2 regions of the Pseudomonas sp. NPDC090592 genome follow, and region 2 is predicted to be linked to the other one. Evidence: riboswitches for the same ligand, from Rfam matches in the RefSeq annotation. Region 2 holds a riboswitch; the other holds the start of a gene.

Region 1 (10,725 bases), on a different contig from region 2:
ATGTTCATGTGTTTACTCCTTGCCGTGGGCTTCGCTCATGCGCCATACCAGCATGGCGACCGAAGCATTCATGCGAAAAAGCGGGTCATCCAGGGACTGGCCGCTCAGTTGTTCGATGCGCTGGATGCGCTGATTGATGGTGTTGCGGTGCAGCCCCAGGCGCTGCGCAGCTTTAAGCCCATTGCCATTTTCCATGAGCAGCGCGTCGAGCGTGTGCACCAGGGCATTTGCCTGCTTGCGCCCGGGGGCGATCAGCGGGCCCAGGGTACGGCTGACGAAATCATCGATCAGCGAGCGGTCGACAATACCTTGCAACAGGCGCAGCACGCCCAGCTCGCTGTAGTTGCAGTATCCGTTGGCCGGGCGCAGGTGCTGCGCCACTTCCAACGCCTGGCGTGCCTCGCTGAGCGCCTGCCGGTAATGCGCGCAATCATCCGCCAGGCACGACAGGCCCATGAACAGGCTCAGCTCACCCGTCACGGCCTGCAACTGCCGATACAGGGTGGTCAATGCCTCGGGCAGGTCGTGCGCTTCGGCCAGTAGCACCACGAACAGGTCGCCCGGCAATTGCGCCGTTACGCTACCCGGCCGCTGACGGCACCAGGCGTCAAGGTGGTCTTCCAGGGCCTGGCGGGTAAGCTGCCAGCTACGCTCGCCCAGGGCCAGCCCGTGGCGCTCGAACAGGCCATCCACGCCCGACAGGCGCAAGGCCAGCAGGCGCCGCGGCTCATCCAGCGTCAATTGCAAATGCGCCGCCCGCTGCCGGGCAATCGCCAGGCTCGGGTAGTCGCCGGTGAGCAACTGGCCGAGGATATCGTTGCGCGAGCGGCGCACCTGGCTCATCTGCACCAGCGCCGTGCCGATCAGGTGGGTAACCACCACCATTTTCAGTGCATAGGGTTGCTCGATCAGCGGCAGGCCGAGGTGCTCGGCACGGGCAATCACGGCGGGCGGGATGGCCTGGATGAAACTGCCGCCCGTGAGGATGACCATGCCGGCAATGCCCACGGCGTCGCCGTCCTCCACCAGGCTCAGCAGGTTGGCCTCGCCACGCGGGTGGTTGATGCCGGTGACGAACACCAGCTCGCCGCCCATTACCCATTCAGCGATGCCTTCGTTTTCCGCCACATACGGCCAGCGCACCCGTCGCTGCAGGTTGCGCGCGCCGGCCCGCACGCGCATTTCGTGCAGGCCGGGCAAATGCAGGATCTCATCCAGCGCCAGGCTCACGGCTCGATGCCCGCCTGGCCCGGAGCCCGGCGGCGCTCGCCCAGCTCAAGCATCACCACATAGCACAACGCCGAGGCGCCGATGCCCACCAGCGGCGCAACCCAGGGCGAGGCATACGCCAGCAGCGCACCCACGGCATAGGCTATAAGCCCGTTCAGGTTGTAGCGAGGCAGGCTTACCGACGCCAGCGCCGGGTACTTGCCACGATGGCGGTACCAGAAATCGGCCATGATCACCCCACCCACCGGCGGAATGATCGAGCCCAGCAGCACCAGGAACGGGATCAGCATCTCGTACATGCCGCCGATCGCCAGTACAATGCCAACCCCCGCGGCCACCAGGGTTGCCGTGCGCCTGCGCTCGCTGCGCAACAAGTGGCAGGCGGCGGCCGACACGTTGTAGATGGTCGGCCCCTGTATGGTCCAAAGGTTCAGGCACAGCATCACCACTGCCGCAAACGACAGGCCTTGCAGCATCATCACTTCGACAATATCGGCCTGCTGGTAAACCATCGCGCACCAGGCGCCTGCCACCACCATCAGGCCGTTACCCAGCAAGAACGCCACGACGCTGGCGACTACCGCTACCCGGCCACTGCGCGCCAGACGTGTCCAGTTGGTGGCCTGGGTAGCACCACTGGCGAAGGTGCCGAAGACCATGGTCACTGCTGCCGAAAAGGTCAGGTTTTCATGCGGCACCACCGCCGCCAGCCCGGCAAGCCCACCGACATCGCGGGTGGCGATGTACATCGAAGCCACCAGCAGCACGAACATCAACGGCACCGACACGCGCGACAATACATCCAGGCCTTTGAAGCCGATGATGGCGGTGATGCTGAAGCCCAGGCCGAAGAACACCATCAACGGCACACTGAAGCCTTCCGCCAGCCCCAGCAGCTTGACCAGCACGATGGCCACGGTGGCCGTACCCCAGGCGTACCAGCCAAGCTCGGCAAACCCCAGCAGAAAGTCCGAAAGCCGGCTGCCGGCTTCGCCAAAACAGAAGCGCCCCATCAGCACCGTGTTCAGGCCACTGCGCGAGGCGATGAATGCCAGGGCAGCGGCATACAGGGCCAGCAGGCTGTTGCCGATGGTAGCCACCCACAACATGTCGACAAAATTGAAGGCCATGCCCAGCTTGCCACCGGCGAACATCGTGCCGGTGAAGAAGGTGAAGCTGAACAGGACCATGGCAATCGGCAGCAGGCCCTTGCGGGCAGACTGCGGGGCTTCGCTGAGGGGGAATTCGCTGGGTGAGCTCATTGCACGGGGCTCCGGGTTGTAGTTGGGAGCTGGAAGAGCAATATGCGGGCCGCTTTCTAGCGGGCCTGAGAGCACGTCAGGAACAGGCGCATGGCACTGCGCGTCATGTGCACAGTGAACATTAAAGCGCTGAAATGGCGAATTGAAAGTGTGGCCTGTGACTCGATTTGAAGCGCAAATGCACCAAAGCGGATCCGGATTGGGTAGTTGACACTCAGGCGGCAGAAGAACGCGGACGCTGTGGCAACTGGCTTGCTCAAAATCTGAAAACTGACGCGTTCCCTGTGGGAGCGGGCGCGCCCGCGAAGAATCCAACGCGTTGCATGGCACCGGCTGCGCCGGTGTTCGCGGGCAAGCCCGCTCCCACAGGGCACTGCTAAATCAGTAAGTCATGTGCGCTTCCACGCGGTGGAAGGTTACGCCCCGTCCAACCCCATCTGCCAGAAGTCCGCCTCCAGGCTGGACGCCTGCCCGAAAACCCCCACCAGTTCGGCGAAGCGCTGCTCGGTCATGCTGCGTGCCGCCAGCTCGTCCAGCTGCTTGCGCGCAGCTGCCGCCACGCCCTGGTAGCCTTCCCCGGCATACTCGCAAATCCACTCGCGGTAAGGGTGGTTGCTCAAGTCGCCAATCCGCTGCGCCAGTGCCTGGCCGATCTCGGCATAGCCGATCACGCAAGGCGCCAGTGCAACATGCAGCTCCAGCAGGTCGCCGGCTGCACCGCAGTCCAGCACATAGCGGGTATAGGCCACAGTGGCCTGGTGCTCGGGCGCGGCCTCGATATCCGCCTGGGTCAACCCCCAGCGCGCACACAGGCGCAAGTGCAACTCGGTTTCATCCAGAATCGCCGCCAGCGTGGCCTGGGCGGCGCGGATATCAGCCGGGCGACGGCTCTTGTAGGCCGCCAGCGCCCAGGCGCGGGCGAACTGGACAAGGAACAGGTAATCCTGCACCAGGTAAGTCCGGAAGGCGTCCTCGCTCAGCGTGCCCTCACCCATCTGCCGCACGAAGTCATGGTCGACATAACTGTTCCACTGTTGCGTGGCAGCGCTCTTCAGGCGTTCGAAGATATCCATGCTCATTGGCCCTCCGGGTAGACGGCGTCGAAGAAGGCCAGCTCCAGCGCGACGGTGCGCTGGTAGAAGTCACTGGCCAGTGCGGCTTGCTGCGGGCCAACGCGGTCCAGTTCGGCCTGCAGGAAGGCAACGAAGGCCTGGAAGGCCGGGTTGTCGTGCAGGGTTATCCACTCGGCATGGACGAAGTTGTCCGGCATGGGTTTGGGCGCCATCAGCGCCCAGTCCAGGTACAGGCCCTCGGCAACATTGAGTACCGCCAGCGCCGCCACATAGGAACGGGTGGCCGCTGCTTCGCGCATGATCGCCTTGAAACCTGCGGTTGGCGCCGTATCGGCCGGTTCACTGCGTTGCAGGGGGCTTACATCCAGCGCCTCGAAGGCGCGGAGGAAATAGGTGTTCTCGTCACTGCAGATCATCCCGGCAAAACGCCCGAAGCGCAGGCGCGCCTCGAAGGTGTCGGCCGTAGCGATCGCTGCACCCAGCAGGGTCAGGAAGCTGTCGAGGAAGCGGTGGTCCTGCACCAGGTAGTCGACCATGATCGGGTCCGGCAGGCTGCCGTCGCACAATTGGGTCACGAAGCGGTGGCCAACGGCCGCCGACCAGGTCGGCTCGCTTTGGCGGCGCAGGGACTGGCTGAAACGTTCGGTCATGTTGCTGTCCTTGATGAGGGTGACAGCGAGACCTTGGCAGTTGGCATGAACGGGCCTCGCAGTGAGGCCGGCAAAAAGGCAGGTAACAAGTCCCATCCCTTCGCCGGCATGATCCGGATCAGGTTCGAAGGGTCACCGCGCTGCAGCGTTCAGCGGTTTCTCAGCCCGTTGCCGGGCTCCCCTTGGTGGCGCTCAGGTATACCCCAGGGCGCTGGTGCTGTCACTACCCACTGCACCCAATCTGTGGGCAATGGGGGCCCGCAAGTGGGGAATCAGCCCCATTTTTGACGCCCCGTTATTTAGCGCGCATCAGACACCGCAAGGATTTGTTTAACAAAGTATTACTGAAAAAATTGTTGGCACAGCCGTTGCTCTGAGCCTTTTACCGGGCAAAACGCCATTGATGGCTTAGCGCCATAACGCCGCGAGCGAGGCATAAGGCAATGAAAACACCTGCCGTGATCCACCCAACCAGGCACGTATTCCAGCTGTCCTCCGTCACTGCGCTGATGCTCAGCCTCGGGCTGATCACGGCCATGGCCTCCTCCCTCGACGACAACAGCCCGCCGCCGCCCACCGACCAATCGGCCTATACCGACCAGCCCGCCGACCCAACGCCAGCGCTGCTCAACCTCAATACATTGCCCGAAGCCAATGAGGGCTCGTTGGAGCTGACCGATGGCGTATACGGTGACCGCAACACGGTGCGCACCGACAACGTGCTGCCGCCGGCCTTGCAAACCTCGGACCGATACCCCACCAATGGCAAGCCCAGCCCGCTATTCGGTGCGCAGCCGTTCACCCAGCAATTGTTGCTGTTCGAAGAGTTCGGCCCGGAAAAACTCGACCCTACCCTGCCACCGCCCAGCCTGACCTTCCCGGTTCCCACCTTGGGTGCTGCCCCGGCCCAGGACCCCAACGTCGTGGCGCGCAGCAGCCCCAGCGGCACCGCCCTGGAAGCCTTCCTCAAACAACCGGGCCTTTACCCGTTCCCGACCCAGTTTTCCAACGTGCTGGACCGCAACCCGTGGAAGGCGCAGATCGAGCTGTTCCTCAACCGCCAACCCGTCGGGTCTCCGGCTGAAGGCCGTCCACCAGGAAAGGGCTGGTCTCATCAGCGCTGGAACGAGTTTTACCCACAGACCGCGTTCAAGACCGCGCAGGCCGGCGCGCGCATCAACCAGGGCCTGCGCGACCGTAAACAATTGCACAACTATGCGGTCGGTGAGTTCGCCCCGGGCGGGCTGTACTACCAGACCTCCGACATTCCAACCACACTGGGCACCACCAAGGGCATCGACACCCGCTTCCACCCGAACATGCCCCTGCAGAACCACAAGTCACTGTGGACCTTCGACGGCACCTTCCCGGTCAAGCTGCTGATGGTGCGCTATGGCCAACCGGTGCTGATGCGGCACTACAACGCCCTGCCAATCGACCCTTCGGCCAACGGCGGCTTTGGCCTGCACACCATCTCGACCCATGAGCACAACGGCCATTCCCCGGCTGAGAGCGATGGCTTTGCCAACGCCTACTTCTTCCCTGGGCAATACTATGACTACCGTTGGCCGGTGCAGCTGGCAGGCTATGACACCATCAACACCCGTGCCCAGGACCCCCGGGCCGCGTTCCCCTGCTTCCCGGGTGAAACCCTGTTCGTCAACGACGGCTCACCTGGCCTGAAAACCTGCCAGAACGGCAGCATCAAGATTCGCGGTGACTGGCGTGAAACCATGAGTACCCACTGGTTCCACGACCACATGATGGATTTCACGGCGCAGAACGTCTACAAGGGCAACGCCGTGATGATGAACTACTACAGCGCCCTGGACCGCGGCAACGAAGCCCTCCAGGATGGCGTCAACCTGCGCTTCCCCAGCGGTTCGGGTATGCCGTGGGGTAACCGCGACTATGACGTCAACCTGGTGATGGCCGACAAGGCCTGGGATGCCAACGGCCAACTGTGGTTCAACCCGTTCAATACCGATGGCTTCCTTGGCGACCAGATGCTGGTCAACTGGCAATACCAGCCCAAGCTCAAGGTGCGTGCGCGCAGTTACCGCTTCCGTCTGCTCAACGGCTCGGTATCGCGCTACTTCAAATTTGCAGTCGTGCGTGCAATTGCCGGGAACAGCGGCGAATTCAAGGGGCCATCCGGTTCCAACGTGTCGTACGCGCGGGTGCCGTTCCACATGATTGCCAACGACGGCAACATCATGGAGCACGCCGTGCCATTCGACGGCACCATGGACCTCAATGGTGACGGCGACCTGCAGGACAACAATGGCATCCTGCCGCTGCAAGGCATCGCCGAGCGCTACGACATCATCATCAACTTCGCCAAGAACGGCATCAAGGTGGGCGACAAGCTGTACTTCGTCAACATTGAGGAACACCGCACCGGCAAGGGCCCGGAAGGCGCCATCTCGCTGGCCGATGTGCTGTCGGAAAAGTACAAGGCAGTAATCAAACAGACCAGCAAAGGCCCGCAATGGGATAAAGGCGACCCGCTGGTGGGCAAGTTCCTGCAATTGATCGTGCAGCCCTACAGCGGCCAGGATGTGAGCATGGACCCGGTCGCCTACGAGCCGGCCAAACCGGGCAAGGCCGTAGGCCTGAAAATGCTGCCGCTGGCCATTGACCGCAACTCGGCCGCCGACCAGGCCAAGATCAAGGATGCCCGCCACCGCGAGTTCATCTTTGGCCGCTCTGACGGCACCGATACCACCCCCTGGACCATCAAGACCGACGGCGGCTTTGGCTACAGCATGGACCCACGGCGTATCAGTGCGGCGCCGCAACTGGCCAACCAGTCCACCGATGCCGGCTTCAGCGGCGACGGCACCCTGGAAGTGTGGAAGATCAAGAACGGTGGCAACGGCTGGAGCCACCCGGTGCATGTGCACTTCGAGGAAGGCGTGATCCTCAGCCGCGACGGCAAGGCGCCACCAGAGTGGGAAAAATGGGCGCGCAAGGACGTCTACCGCATCGGGCCGGATGCCGATTCGTCGGAAGAAGTCGAAATGGCCATCCGCTTCCGCGAGTTCGCCGGTACCTACATGGAGCACTGCCACAATACCCAGCATGAGGACTCGTCGATGCTGCTGCGCTGGGACATTGAACACCCAGGGCAGTTCCAGGTGATGCCGACCCCGCTGCCAGGTTGGGATGGCGTGCAGTACATGGCCTCGGTGGGCCTGCCAACCTTCCGCACCAAAGCCAGGGACGACAACGACGACGCGGCCAACAAGCCTCCGGTGGCGGCCAACGACAGCGCGGCAACCACCGCTGGCAAGCCGATCACCCTGAACGTGCTGGCCAACGACACCGACCCGGAAGGCAACCTGCCGTTGACGGTCGTCGGCTTGACCCAACCGGACTCTGGCCAGGGTAGCGCCAGCACCAACGGCACCACGGTGACCTACACCCCACCGGACACCGTCGCCACGCCGTTCACCGCCAGCTTCAACTACACGGCGCGCGATGCCAAAGGGGCCGAGTCGGTGAACCCGGCCACGGTCAGCATCGCGGTGAGCCAGGCGGCAGCGGTCGACCAGATCCAGGTCACCAGTGCCACGGTACAGGTGCGCAGCGGCAACCGCTTCACCTGGGACATACAGGGGACCACCACGGTGGCCACAGGCAACAGCATCAGTGCGGCTGTAGCAACCACCGGTGGCCCGGTAAGCCTGGGCAATGCCACGCTGACCCCCGCTACCACCGGGGCCCGCTGGCGGGTGTCTGTAACCACCACCGGCTTCGGCCCGGCCACACCGGCGACGGTCACCGTGAAATCGACGCTGGGGCAAACGGTGACAGCGCCAGTCAAATACCAGTAAGCGCAAAAAGCGGGGGCCGCTCTGCGGCCCTTCGCCGGCAAGCCAGCTCCCACAAGGATTGCACCAGCTTCAGCAATTGTTACAAGACAGTTGCTGCACAGGATGGAGCCTGTCATGAGGCTGACGCGGTCGAGGTGGGAGCTGGCTTGCCGGCGATGGGGTGCGCAGCAGCCCCAATCAGCCAAACATCGAGGACCGTATCATGCCCGGCTCATGGCGTTTGCTTCTGGTGCTGGCGTTATTTGCCGCCAGCATTCCGTTCTGGCCACTCCAGCCGCAGCAACCGGTGGCTGAAGAAGCTGAAACACCCTGGGGCGCCGACTACTTCCCCAACATCCCCCTGCTCACCCAGGACGGCAAGAACGTGCATTTCTTCGACGACCTGATCAAGGACAAAGTGGTCGCCATCAACTTCATCTTTACCGGCTGCACGGACTCCTGCCCAGTGGAAACCGCACGCCTGCGCCAGGTGCAGAAGATACTTGGCGACCGGGTCGGCAAGGACATCTTCCTCTACTCCATCAGCATCGACCCCTACAACGACACGCCTGCAACACTGAAGCGTTACGCCGAAAAATTCGCCATCGGCCCAGGCTGGACCCTGCTCACCGGCGAACCTGACGACATCGAGCGGTTACGCCGTAGCCTGGGGCTGTGGATCGACGGTCTGGAAAACGGCCGCTCCAAAGATCACAACCTGAGCCTGATCATCGGCAACCAGGCCACCGGCCGCTGGATGAAGGCCTCGCCCTTCGAAAGCCCTTACATCCTGGCCGACCGCCTGGGCAACAGCCTGCACAACTGGAAGCAGGCCAGCGCCATGAACAATGACTACGCCCAGGCCCCCGAAGTGCGCCCGCCAAGCAGTGGCGAGCAGATCTTCCGCACCCGCTGCTCATCCTGCCACACCCTGGGCAACATGGAGCCGGGGCAACCCGCGATCGGCCCTGACCTGCTGGGTGTCACGCGCCAGCGCGATGCCAACTGGCTGACCCGCTGGTTGAAGGAACCCGACCGCATGCTGGCAGAAAAGGACCCCTTGGCCATGCTGCTTTACGAGCAATACAACCGCCTGGCCATGCCCAACATGCGCCTGGGCGATGCTGAAGTCAGCGCATTGATGAGCTACATCGAAGAAGAAACCGCGCGCGTGCAGGCACCCTTGGCAGATACGGGAAATCCTTAAAGGCAATTTGATATCAGTCATCAGCCTGTCATCTCATTGTCGTATTTTTCGACCATCACCCAGGGTCGGGAAACAACAGAAGTGATTCGCCGTTCGCTTTCATCCGCCAGCCTGCTGCGGCTGCTGATCCTGATGCTTTGTGCAGCCACCCTGGCCTTTCTCTGGGGGCTGCACATTACCCAGAAAACCGCCGCCCGCCAGGATGCGCTGTCGGCCAAGGCCACCGAGCACCTGAACCTGGCCAGTATCGTCGGGGAAAGCCTGCGCCAGCTGGTCGACCGCGCCCAGGCCGTGGGCCGGGTTACCAAGGACGACATGAAGGTCCTGCGCCAGGGCAACTTCAGCCTTGCGCGGATACTGGCCGAAGACCCGGTGTTCAAGCGCATGAGCCTGTACGACCGGCAAGGCCGGTTGCTGTCGGCCAGCCATGCGGACGAGGCCAAGGTACTGCCCGAAGACTGGTTGCAGCAGTTGCAAAGGCACGTTGCCCACTATGGTTTCAAGCCCTTGCTGCCCCGCGTGCAACCGCCCGACCAGCCGGCCACCCTGCCAAACTGGCGCCTGCCCTTTCTGCTGCCATTGACCGACCTGCCCGGCCGCGATATCGACAATATCCTTGTGGTGCAGTTGGACATCGGCTACCTGGCGGTGCTGTTCCAGCATATCGACCTGGGCAGCAGCGGGCTGGTACGCCTGCTGCAGGATGACGGCCTGGAACGGCTGCGCATAGACACCAGCGGTGTGGTGGTGGCCGGCGATGCATTGCTCCCCGGGCTGCCGGATACCGGCAACGCTGCCGGCGTACTGACCCAGTACGCAGCCGGTGATGCTTACCAGAGCCTGTACCGCCATGTGCCGGAGCGTGGGTTCAGCGTGGTGGTCAGCCAGCGACAGGATGAAATCCTCGCGCCATCGACGTTGGCCTATTCGCGGCAGTTCTGGCTGAACCTGAGCATGACGCTGATGATTCTCGCCAGCCTGGTGTGGACATTGCGCCTGCTGCGCAAGCGCCAGGAAGCGTTCTGCGCACTGGAGCAGGCCCAGCAGGTAAACCAGCAGCTTATCGGCCGCCTTGAAGACGAGCACCGACGCAGCAGCCACGCCGCCGCCACCGACCACCTCAGTGGGCTGCACAACCGCCGCCAGTTTGTCGAGGTGGCAAGCCAGGCGCTAACCAGCCAGCGTGGCAAGCGCCGGTTGATGGCCATCCTGTTCATCGACATGGACCGCTTCAAGTCAATCAACGACTCGCTCGGGCACAAGATCGGCGACTTGTTGCTGCAGGCCGTGGCTGGGCGTATCCAGCGTCTGCTGGAGCCCGGTGACGAAGCCTCGCGCTTTGGCGGCGACGAGTTCGTTGTGCTGCTGGCCGGCGAGCGCAGCGAGGACCAGATAAACGCCTGGGTCCGGGAACTGGTGCAGCGTTTGTCCGCCACCTATGCCCTGGACGGCCAGGAGGTCAACACCAGCCCCAGCGTGGGTGTG
Region 2 (10,725 bases):
GAGAAAATCGTCTTCACCAACGGCTGCTTCGACATCCTGCACGCCGGGCATGTCACCTATCTGGAACAAGCGCGGGCTCAAGGCGATCGCCTGATCGTCGCGGTCAACGACGACGCCTCGGTCAGCCGCTTGAAAGGGCCGGGCCGGCCGATCAACAGCGTTGACCGGCGCATGGCGGTACTGGCCGGGCTGGGTGCGGTGGATTGGGTCATCAGCTTCCCTGAGGGCACGCCGGAAAACCTGCTGAGTCAGGTGAAACCGGATGTGCTGGTCAAGGGTGGCGACTATGGCATTGACCAGGTGGTGGGGGCCGACATCGTCAAGGCCTATGGCGGCACCGTGAAGGTGCTGGGGCTGGTCGAGAACAGCTCGACTACCGCCATTGTCGAGAAAATTCGCAAGAACTGATCGAGCGCCGCTCTTTCACTGGTCCGTGTAGGAGCGGCCTTGTGTCGCGAAAGGGCTGCACAGCAGCCCCAGCTATTTGTGCATTGGCGGTGGAATCCTGGGGCTGCTGCGCAGCCCTTTCGCGACACAAGGCCGCTCCTACAGGGACCACGCAGGTTTCAGAATCTTATTTGTGAAGTGAGGTACGGGCCCGCTCCAGCAACTGCCGTGCCTTGTCACTAAACCGCTGCAGGTGCGACGCCTGCACCGGCTTGCTCTCCACCAGCCCCTGCTGCTTCACCCAGTCCCTCCAGCGCACCCGCTCATCCGTCACTACCCAGCCTTCCTGCCGGGCAAAGCTTTCTGCCAGGTACAGCCCGCGCGTACTTGCCGGCACCAGCTCATCCTTCTTCAGCGTGTACAGCTCAGCCAGCGGCTGGCCGTCCTTCAGCGGCATCAGGTACAGGTCCGGCCGTTTGCGGTTGAGCCGCGCCACCAGCTGGCCGCCCTCCAGCCGCTCGTCAACGTGGAACAGGCTGAGTTTCTTGACTTCCCGGGGTACCTGCAGGCGCATGTCGTAGATCAGCTGTAGCGAAGCGGTGGGCAGGTGCACATAGGCCCTCGGCCGCTCCAGCAGCATCAGGTTACCGCAGTGTACGGGCCGGGCAGCGCCGGATTCCGGAGCCAGCAAGAAGTGCGGTGTTTCGCGATAGTGCAAGGCTGCGGCGTAGGGTACGGGCAGCCAGGTATCGTTGAAACGCCCGCCCAGCCAGCCTTCCGGGGTTTCCAGCAGGCATTCCTCAGCCACTTCCTGTACCGCCGTGTGCAACGGCAGGTTCAGTTCCTGAGCAGGTACATAGCCGGAAATCAGTTTCAGCACCACATCGCCGCGGTCTTGCCGGCGCTGGCGTACCAGTACCCAGTAATCGCGGTTCTGCCAATGCAGGGTAAGGCGCACCGACACACCCAGGTTGGCCAGTTCGACCACGAAGCGCTGCGTGTCGGGCAGCTGGATAGCCTTGCGCCGCTGCTGGGTCTGGGCAAAGTTCAGCGGCATGCCGATGCTCTGGTAGATCAGCCCTTCGGGGGTGGCTTCAACATGCAGTGGCAGTGTCTTGAAGTTGCTCGGGTTCTTGCGGATCAGCGTTCGCGCCACGAGGCTCCTCCTTGCGTCGGGTCATTCGCCTGGCCCTTGGGCCGGGGGCAACTCAGTGCTGGCCCAAAATACGGGCGACGGTGGCCACGTTGTGGGCCAGGTGCAGCGGGTTGATGGTGCCGACGATAGCACTGCTGACGCCCGGGTGGGCGAACAACAGCTCGAAGCTGGCTTGCACAGGGTCAACGCCCGGTGCCAGGCAGACATGCCCACTGGCCAGGGCCTTCTTTACCAGGATGGCCTTGCCATGTTCGGCAGCGTAGTCCAGCACCGGGCGTTCTGCCTGCTCGTTGAGGTTGTAGGTGACCATGGCGCAGTCGCCCTGCTCCAGTGCCTTCAGGCCGCCGGCCACGGTCTTGCCAGACAGGCCGAAGCCGAGGATCTTGCCCTCCTGCTTCAGCGCCGCCAGGGTCTGGTAGACCTCCTGCTGCTCAAGAATCGCCAGGTCGTTGCCGTCGGAATGCACCAGCACCAGTTCGATGCGGTCGGTTTCCAGGCGGCGCAGGCTGCGCTCCACCGAGCGGCGGGTGTGGGCGGCAGTGAAGTCGAAGTGCGACTGGCCGTTGTCGAATTCCTCACCGACCTTGCTGACGATTACCCACTCATCACGTTGGCCGCGCAGCAACGGGCCGAGGCGTTCTTCGCTGCGGCCATAGGCCGGAGCGGTGTCGATGAGGTTGATGCCCAGCTCGCGGGCCTGGGCCAGTAGCAGGCGGGCTTCGTCGTCGCCGGGGATGGTAAAGCCGGTGGGGTACTTCACACCTTGGTCGCGACCCAGCTTGACCGTGCCCAGGCCCAGCGGTGAAACCTTGAAACCGGTGCTGCCCAACGGGCGGTGGAAGTCATGCAGGGTAGGCAGGCTCATGGCAGCAGTTGCTCCCAGGCCGGCACGCCAAGTGGCGGGCGTGGCAGGCCAGCCAGGTCGGCTTGGGCCTGTGGGCGAATACCGTCGCGCTCCAGGTGGCTGATGACCCGGTCGCTGAAGTCTGGCGCCAGCGCCAGCTTGGTTGGCCAGCCGACCAGCAAGCGATCCTGGTCGGCAAGGAAGGCGTTGTCCGGGCGCACCAGGCCTGATTGTGCAGGTTCAGCGCGGTCCACCCGCAGGGTGGCCCAGCGCACCTGGCTTTGGTCGACCCATGGCAGCAGGCTGGCGATTTCCTTTTGTGCTGCGGCAATCTGCGCGGCCGGCTCGCGGGCGACGCCATCGGCTTCGGCCAGGTCGCCACCCAGATACCAGACCCATTGGCCATCGGCGGCCGGGTGGGTAGTGACGGTCACCCGCGGCTTGGGCCCGCCGCCCAGGCAGTGGGCATACAGTGGTTTGAGGTTGGCGCCCTTGGCCATGACCATGTGCAGCGGCCGTGTTTGCATGGCTGGCTGGTTCAGGCCCAGGGCGTGCAGCAGGCCCTCGGTGCCAGCGCCAGCGCTAAGCACGACGCGCTGGGCACGGATGTCGCGGCCATCGACGCGCAGGCCGACCAGTTCGTCATTTTCGCGCAGCGGCTCGATGCGTTCCCCGGCCAGCAGGCTGTCGCCTGCCAGTTCAGCCAGGTTGGCCAGCAAGGTGGGCACGTCGATGACCAGCTCGGCCAGGCGGTAGACCTTGCCCTTGAAGGCACGGTCTTGCAGGGCCGGCGGCAGTTGCTCGCCCTTCACCTGGTCGACCCGGCCACGCACGGCCTTGCTGGCGAAGAAGCTGGTGAGGTTGCCGGCCAGGGTGCCGGGCGACCACAGGTAGTGGGCATCGGATAGCAGGCGGGTGCCGGCAAGATCCAGCTCGCCGCTGCCGCTCAAGGCTTCGCGCCAGCGGCGCGGCATGTCGGCAATGGCTTCCGAGGCGCCGGTCAGCGCACCGTGCAGGGCGTATTTGGTGCCGCCATGGATAATGCCCTGGGACTTGATGGTCTGCTCACCGCCAAGGCTGGCGCGCTCCACCAGCACTGTCGAATACCCCATGCGGCGCAGGCGTGCATTGAGCCAGAGGCCTGCGACCCCGGCGCCGACGATCAGCACGTCAGTGGAAATGGCAGATGGCATGGCGGTACCTCGAAGACTGGGACAGCTGGCAAGTATACAGGGTCGGGCAAAAGGGGGCTGCTATGCAGCCCATCGCGACACAAGGCCGCTCCCACAGGAAACGTGCAAATCCTGAAGCCTACGCGGTTCCCTGTGGGAGCGGCCTTGCGTCGCGATGGGCCGCAAAGCGGCCCCAAGATCCAGAGGCCAACATCAATGCCCAGCCGTCTTCGAAAACAGTTGAATCACCACCACCCCGCCCACGATCATGGCCATGCCCAGCATCGCCGGCACATCCAGCTTCTGCCCGTAGATCACCAGCGCCGCCACACTGATCAGCACAATCCCCAGCCCCGACCAGATTGCATAGGCGATCCCCACGGGAATGCTGCGTACCACCAGGGTCAGCATCCAGAACGCGATCCCATAGCCAACGACCATCAGCAGCAACGGCAAAGGCGTGCTCAGGCCTTTCACCGCTTTCATCGAGGCGGTGGCGATCACTTCGGCGCAGATGGCGATGGCGAGGTAGGTGTAGGCATTCATGGCGGGATTCTCCGGTAACTGGTCGGGCATTCTAGACGTTACGTAGATGGGGTAAAGTCATTACCTATCAATAAGGGAGATAGGTCGATGGCCGAGCAGTGGAATCTGGAACAGCTGCGTACTTTCCTGCGTGTCGCTGAACTGCGCTCGTTCTCCGCCGTGGCACGTGAGCAGCACAAGGCGCAGTCGGCTATCAGCAGCGCAATTGCCATGCTGGAAACTGACTTGGGTGTCACCTTGTTCGAGCGCAGCAGTGGCCGGCAACCCAAGCTGACCGAAAACGGTAGTGCGTTGCTGGAGGACGCCCGTGAGCTGCTGCGCCAGTGCGAGCGCCTGAATGGCCGCGCCCTGGCACTGATGCGCGGGCAAGAGGCCTTGCTGCGGGTGGCCCAGGACGAAGCCATGCCTTACCAGCCAGTGATCGACAGCCTGGACGAACTGGCCAGTCGCTTTCCATTTCTGCAAGTGCAACTGGCCAGTGGCGCTCAAGGGGATGTGGCGCGCAAGCTGGTGGAGCGGCGCGCCGACCTGGGCCTGTTCTTCCACCACGAAAGCATGCCGGCATCGCTGGAGCGGCGCGCCCTGGGCAGCGTGGAAATGGTTACGGTGTGCGCAGTCGGCCACCCGCTGGCCGGCGAAAGGCGGGTCACCCTGCAGCAACTGGCACGTCACCGGCAACTGCTCATCACCCCGCAGCAAAGCGGCTACCCCGGCGGCGAGGCGGTCAGCCCGCAGGTGTGGCGTGCCGACAGCTTCTACGCCATGGCCGAGTTGCTGATGCGCGGCCTGGGCTGGGCCTGGTTGCCGCGGCACGTGGTGCAGTATCCGACTTACCAGGCGCATATGGTCGAACTGGACAGCGAGTGGCGGCCACCGGCGTTGGTGGCGGAACTGGCCTGGCGCCGCGACGAACCCCTGGGGCCTGCTGCGCAGTGGCTGGCCGAGCGCTTTGCAGTGCACCTGCGTGCGATCGGGTAAACTCCGCCGCCATGAACAGAACTCTCTATACCTTGCTGTTTCACCTGGGCCTGCCGCTGGTTGCGCTGCGCCTGTACCTGCGCGCGCGCAAGGCGCCGGCCTATGGCCAGCGTATCGGCGAGCGCTTTGCGTTCAAGCTGCCAGTCATGCGCCAAGGTGGCATCTGGGTGCATGCGGTGTCTGTGGGCGAGAGCATCGCCGCCGCGCCAATGGTGCGGGCCTTGCTCAAGGCCTACCCGCAATTGCCGATCACGCTTACCTGCATGACGCCGACCGGTGCCGAGCGCATTCGCGCCATGTTCGCCGACGAACCACGTGTGCAGCATTGCTACCTGCCTTATGACCTGCCATGGGCCGCTGGGCGTTTTCTAGACCATGTGCAGCCCAAGCTGGGGATCATCATGGAAACCGAGCTGTGGCCCAATCACATCCACCAGTGTGCCAAGCGCGGTATTCCGGTGGCGCTGGCCAATGCGCGATTGTCCGAGCGCTCGGCCCGTGGTTATGGGCGTTTTGCCAAGCTGACCCGGCCGATGCTGGCAGAGATGAGCCTGATTGCCGTGCAAACGCAAACCGAGGCGCAGCGCTTCCGCGATCTGGGGGCGCGTCCTGAGTGCGTGCAAGTCACCGGTTCGATCAAGTTCGACCTGAAGATCGATGAGCAACTGCTACCCCGTGCCAAGGCATTGCGTGCGCAGTGGGGGGCGCAGCAGCGCCCGGTGTGGATTGCGGCCAGCACCCATGAAGGTGAGGACGCGTTGATCCTGCAGGCGCACCGGCAGTTGTTGCAGGTGCATGGTGATGCCTTGCTGATCCTGGTACCGCGCCACCCCGAACGCTTCAACGCGGTGCATGCGCTTTGCAGCGAACAGTTCACGACCGTGCGCCGCTCTGCTGGCGCCCCTGTTGATGCGCAGACGCAGGTACTGCTTGGCGACACCATGGGCGAGTTGCTGTTCCTTTACGCCTTGGCCGACATTGCCTTTGTCGGCGGCAGCCTGGTGGCAACCGGTGGTCACAACCCGCTGGAGCCGGCGGCGCTGGCGCTGCCGGTGATCATGGGGCCGCATGTGTTCAACTTCCTCGAAATCAGCGCAATGTTGCGTGATGCGGGGGCGTTGCAGCAGGTGGACGATGCCGACGGGCTGGCCGGGGAAGTGCGGCGGTTGGTCGAGTTGCCGCAGGATGCGCAGCGCATGGGCGAGGCGGGCAGGGCGGTGATGCGGGCCAATCAGGGGGCGTTGCAGCGCTTGCTCGATGGCCTGGCTGCGCTAATCCGCTGATAGTTGCGTTGGCTTCTTCGCGGGCTCGCCCGCTCCCACAGGATTGATGCAGGGTTCGAGGGCTGCGCAATCCCTGTGGGAGCGGGCGAGCCCGCGAAGAAGCCAAAACCTATCTCAGGGCCTACGCTCAAAGTTCTTGGCGGCAGCAGCAGCCAAATCCGGCGGCAGGAAGTCCTTGTCCGGGTTGTAGTCCGGCTTGAGGTAACGCTTGAGGTCCGTCAGGTCCTGCGGGCTCAAGGTCCCTGCCGCCTGCTTCAGGCTCAGGTTGTCGAGGATGTAGTCATAGCGGCTGTTGTTGTAATCCCTCACCGAGGTGTACAGCTGGCGCTGGGCATCAAGCACGTCAACGATGTTACGGGTACCGACCTGGTAGCCGATTTCAGTGGCCTCCAGCGCACTCTGGTTGGAGATGATCGACTGCTTGCGTGCCTGTACCTGTTCCACGTCGGTGTTCACCGCGCGGTGCAGGTTGCGGGTGTTTTCCACCACCTGGCGGCGCAGGCTTTCGCGCTGTTGTTCGCTCTGGCTCAGGCGCTGGTAGGCCTCACGTACCTGCGAGCTGGTCAGCCCGCCGCTGTAGATCGGAATGTTCAGTTGCAGGCCAACGCTGGTCTGTTCGACATCGCCGCTGTAGCGCACGCCCAATTGCGAAGGGTTGGTAAAGCCGAGGCTGTCGTTGTCCCCCTTCTGGTACTTGGCCACTGCATCCAGGGTCGGGGCATGACCGGCCTTGCGCTGGCGCAGGGTTTCTTCGGCGGCAGAAACCGAATAGTTGGTGGCCAGCAGGTTGAGGTTCTGGCGCCCGGCGGTTTCGACCCAGGCCTTGGCGTCGTTGGGGGTAGGCACCTGCACGGGCAGGGTATGCACCACGCCTTGAATCGAGGTGTACTCACGGTTGGTCAGGGTGACCAGCGCTTCAAAGGCGTCCTGCACCTGGCGCTCGGCAATGATCCGGTTGGCCCGGGCCGTGTCGTAGCTGGCCTGGGATTGCAGCACGTCGGTCTTGTCCGACAGGCCCACATCGAAACGCTCGTTGGACTGGTCCAGCTGGCGCTTGAACGCCGCTTCTTCGGCCTTGGTAGCGGCCAGGTTGTCCTGGGCGCGCAGCACGGCGAAGTAGTTCTGTGCAGTCTGCAGGATCAGGTTCTGTTCAGTGGCCGACAGCTCCAGCGCGGCCTGCTCGTTGACTGCCTCGGCTGCCTGCAACTGGAACCATCGGTCAGCGCGGAAGATTGGCTGGGCCAGGGTCGCGCTCCATGAGTTACCGCTGCGGTTGGAGGTGATGGAGGGCTCGTCGAGCTTGGTGCGGGTGTTCATCATTTCGGCGCCAGCCGACAGGTTGGGCAACAGCCCGGCGCGGGCCTGGGGTACCACTTCGCGGCGGGCGCCATAATCGGCGCGGGCAGCCGCCAGGTCGGCGTTGTTGTCCACCGCCTCCTGATAGACGCTGACCAGGTCGGTTTTCACTGTTGGGGGCATGTCCGCTGCCCAGACCACTCCGTTGGACGCACAAGACACGGCTATCGCCAGTGAGAGTTTGCGCAGCATAGAGGCAATCCTTGTACGAAAGTAATTACTGAACTGTTGAGTATCGAGCGACGGGCCAGTGTAGTGCCATGCGCCCCCGGCAACAATCGCCTGGTGTGCCTTTCATCAATCGCGCATTTACCCGCTTGGCTTTGCCGACCACTCCAGCTTAGACTGCGCATGTTCTTGTCGGGGTGCCTTGAAGCAAAGGCTGAGATCGCAGAGGTGCGGATCCCGTTGAACCTGATCAGGTTAGCGCCTGCGTAGGGAACAAGATTGCTCGCCTTCCCGGGGAGCCTCTTGTGCCAGGTCCGGGAATGTCGCAGCTGCATGCAGCTTCAGGCACCCCCATATCCGGCACTGCACCCGTCAAGGGGTGCGTCCGCGTCTTTCAGGTTCTCCCCCGACATTCCACTGCTAGGAAGCCGTCTGGAGAGCCTGTGATGACCAAACAAGAAAAAGCGATCAACCTCAGCGAATCGGCACAAGTCGATCAGCAGTCCGTGCAACCGTTCCGCCGTTCGCGCAAGATCTATGTCGAAGGCTCGCGTCCGGACATCCGCGTACCCATGCGCGAAATCAGCCTGGACGATACCCCTACCGATTTTGGTGGCGAAACCAACGCCCCGGTATTGGTCTACGACACCTCCGGCCCGTACACCGACCCCAACGTGATCATCGACGTACGCAAAGGCCTGGGCGATGTGCGCTCGGCCTGGATCGAAGCGCGTGGTGACACCGAGCGCCTCGACGGCCTGAGCTCCGACTTCGGCCAGCAGCGCCTGAACGATGCCGAGCTGGCCAAGCTGCGCTTCGCCCACGTGCGCAACCCGCGTCGGGCCAAGGCTGGCGCCAACGTCTCGCAGATGCACTATGCCCGCCAGGGCATCATCACCGCAGAGATGGAATACGTGGCCATCCGCGAAAACATGAAGCTGCAGGAGGCCCGCGCCGCAGGCCTGCTCAAGGAGCAGCACGCCGGCCACAGCTTCGGCGCCAATATTCCGAAAGAAATCACCCCCGAATTCGTCCGCGAGGAAGTCGCCCGCGGCCGCGCGATCATTCCGGCCAACATCAACCACCCGGAAGTGGAGCCGATGATCATCGGCCGCAATTTCCTGGTGAAGATCAACGGCAACATCGGCAACAGCGCCCTGGGCTCCTCGATCGAGGAAGAAGTGGCCAAGCTGACCTGGGGCATCCGCTGGGGCTCGGACACGGTCATGGACCTGTCGACCGGCAAGCACATTCACGAAACCCGTGAGTGGATCATTCGCAACTCGCCGGTGCCGATCGGTACCGTGCCGATCTACCAGGCACTGGAGAAGGTCAACGGCGTGGCCGAAGACCTGACCTGGGAGCTGTTCCGCGACACCCTGATCGAGCAGGCCGAGCAAGGCGTGGACTACTTCACCATCCACGCCGGTGTGCTGCTGCGCTATGTGCCGCTGACCGCCAAGCGCGTTACCGGCATCGTCAGCCGTGGTGGCTCGATCATGGCCAAGTGGTGCCTGGCGCACCACAAGGAAAACTTCCTGTACACCCACTTCGACGAAATCTGCGAAATCATGAAGGCCTACGACGTCAGCTTCTCGCTGGGCGACGGCCTGCGCCCTGGCTCGATTGCCGACGCCAACGACGCCGCGCAGTTCGGTGAGCTGGAAACCCTCGGCGAGCTGACCAAGATTGCCTGGAAGCACGACGTGCAGTGCATGATCGAAGGCCCGGGCCACGTGCCCATGCAGTTGATCAAGGAGAACATGGACAAGCAGCTGGAGTGCTGCGACGAGGCGCCGTTCTACACCCTCGGCCCGCTGACCACCGACATTGCCCCGGGCTACGACCACATCACTTCGGGTATTGGTGCGGCGATGATCGGCTGGTTCGGTTGCGCCATGCTCTGCTACGTCACGCCCAAGGAGCACCTGGGCCTGCCGAACAAGGACGACGTGAAAACCGGCATCATCACCTACAAGATCGCCGCACATGCCGCCGACCTTGCCAAGGGCCACCCGGGCGCGCAGATCCGTGACAACGCCTTGTCCAAGGCACGCTTCGAGTTCCGTTGGGAAGACCAGTTCAACCTTGGTCTGGACCCGGACACAGCGCGTGCCTTCCACGACGAGACCCTGCCGAAGGAATCGGCCAAGGTCGCGCACTTCTGCTCGATGTGCGGGCCGAAGTTCTGCTCGATGAAGATCACCCAGGAAGTGCGTGAATACGCCGCCAGGATCGAGACGGTGGACGTGTCGGTCGAAGAGGGCATGCGCGAGCAGGCCGAGCGGTTCCGCCAGGAAGGCAGCCAGCTGTACCACAAAGTCTAAACCGCAGCCTCTTTCTCTGTGGGAGCGGGCGTGCCCGCGAACAAGGGCGAAGCCCTTGCCATGCACCGCGGTGCTTGCTTCGCGGGCACGCCCGCTCCCACAGGATGCAGTCTGCAACTCCTACTTTTTCCGGCGAACATAACAATGACCACCCCCAGCCAGTTCTCACCCGACCACCCGGTCCCCACCCACCAGCGCATCTTCGGCGCCCGCGATCTCTTCTCGCTGTGGTTTTCCCTCGGCATCGGCCTGATGGTGCTGCAAGTCGGCGCCATGCTCGCGCCAGGCCTTGGTCTCGCCGGCGCGGTGCTGGCCATCGCCCTGGGCACCGGCGTGGGTGTGCTGTTGCTGGGGGCGGCCGGGGTTATCGGCAGCGACACCGGCCTGTCCGCCATGGGCACCCTGAAACTCAGCCTGGGCAGCCACGGCGCACGTTTGCCGGCGCTGCTCAACCTGCTGCAACTGGTGGGCTGGGGGGCGTTCGAGATCATTGTCATGCGCGATGCCG

Evidence for each region. A riboswitch is a leader RNA that binds a small molecule or an ion and turns the genes downstream of it on or off. The one in region 2 is predicted to bind thiamine pyrophosphate.
Region 1: linked by a shared signal. The riboswitch ahead of ACIQUI_RS19885 (TenA family protein) and the one ahead of thiC (phosphomethylpyrimidine synthase ThiC) in region 2 are both predicted to bind thiamine pyrophosphate.

Annotation. Positions count from the first base shown of each region.
Region 1 is NZ_JBIVXJ010000023.1:49,610-60,334, reverse strand. Features, by position in the region: gene codA (cytosine deaminase) at 1-8, opposite strand, end outside; gene ACIQUI_RS19900 (PucR family transcriptional regulator) at 13-1,230, opposite strand; gene codB (cytosine permease) at 1,227-2,492, opposite strand; gene tenA (thiaminase II) at 2,909-3,571, opposite strand; gene ACIQUI_RS19885 (TenA family protein) at 3,568-4,215, opposite strand; TPP riboswitch at 4,294-4,408, opposite strand; gene ACIQUI_RS19880 (Ig-like domain-containing protein) at 4,659-8,054, shown strand; gene ACIQUI_RS19875 (SCO family protein) at 8,257-9,240, shown strand; gene ACIQUI_RS19870 (putative bifunctional diguanylate cyclase/phosphodiesterase) at 9,322-10,725, shown strand, end outside.
Region 2 is NZ_JBIVXJ010000008.1:126,131-136,855, forward strand. Features, by position in the region: gene hldE (bifunctional D-glycero-beta-D-manno-heptose-7-phosphate kinase/D-glycero-beta-D-manno-heptose 1-phosphate adenylyltransferase HldE) at 1-408, shown strand, start outside; gene ACIQUI_RS09175 (metal ABC transporter ATPase) at 575-1,543, opposite strand; gene ACIQUI_RS09180 (aldo/keto reductase) at 1,596-2,408, opposite strand; gene ACIQUI_RS09185 (NAD(P)/FAD-dependent oxidoreductase) at 2,405-3,580, opposite strand; gene ACIQUI_RS09190 (multidrug efflux SMR transporter) at 3,773-4,105, opposite strand; gene ACIQUI_RS09195 (LysR family transcriptional regulator) at 4,193-5,083, shown strand; gene waaA (lipid IV(A) 3-deoxy-D-manno-octulosonic acid transferase) at 5,095-6,366, shown strand; gene ACIQUI_RS09205 (TolC family outer membrane protein) at 6,481-7,914, opposite strand; TPP riboswitch at 8,074-8,180, shown strand; gene thiC (phosphomethylpyrimidine synthase ThiC) at 8,337-10,217, shown strand; gene cytX (putative hydroxymethylpyrimidine transporter CytX) at 10,362-10,725, shown strand, end outside.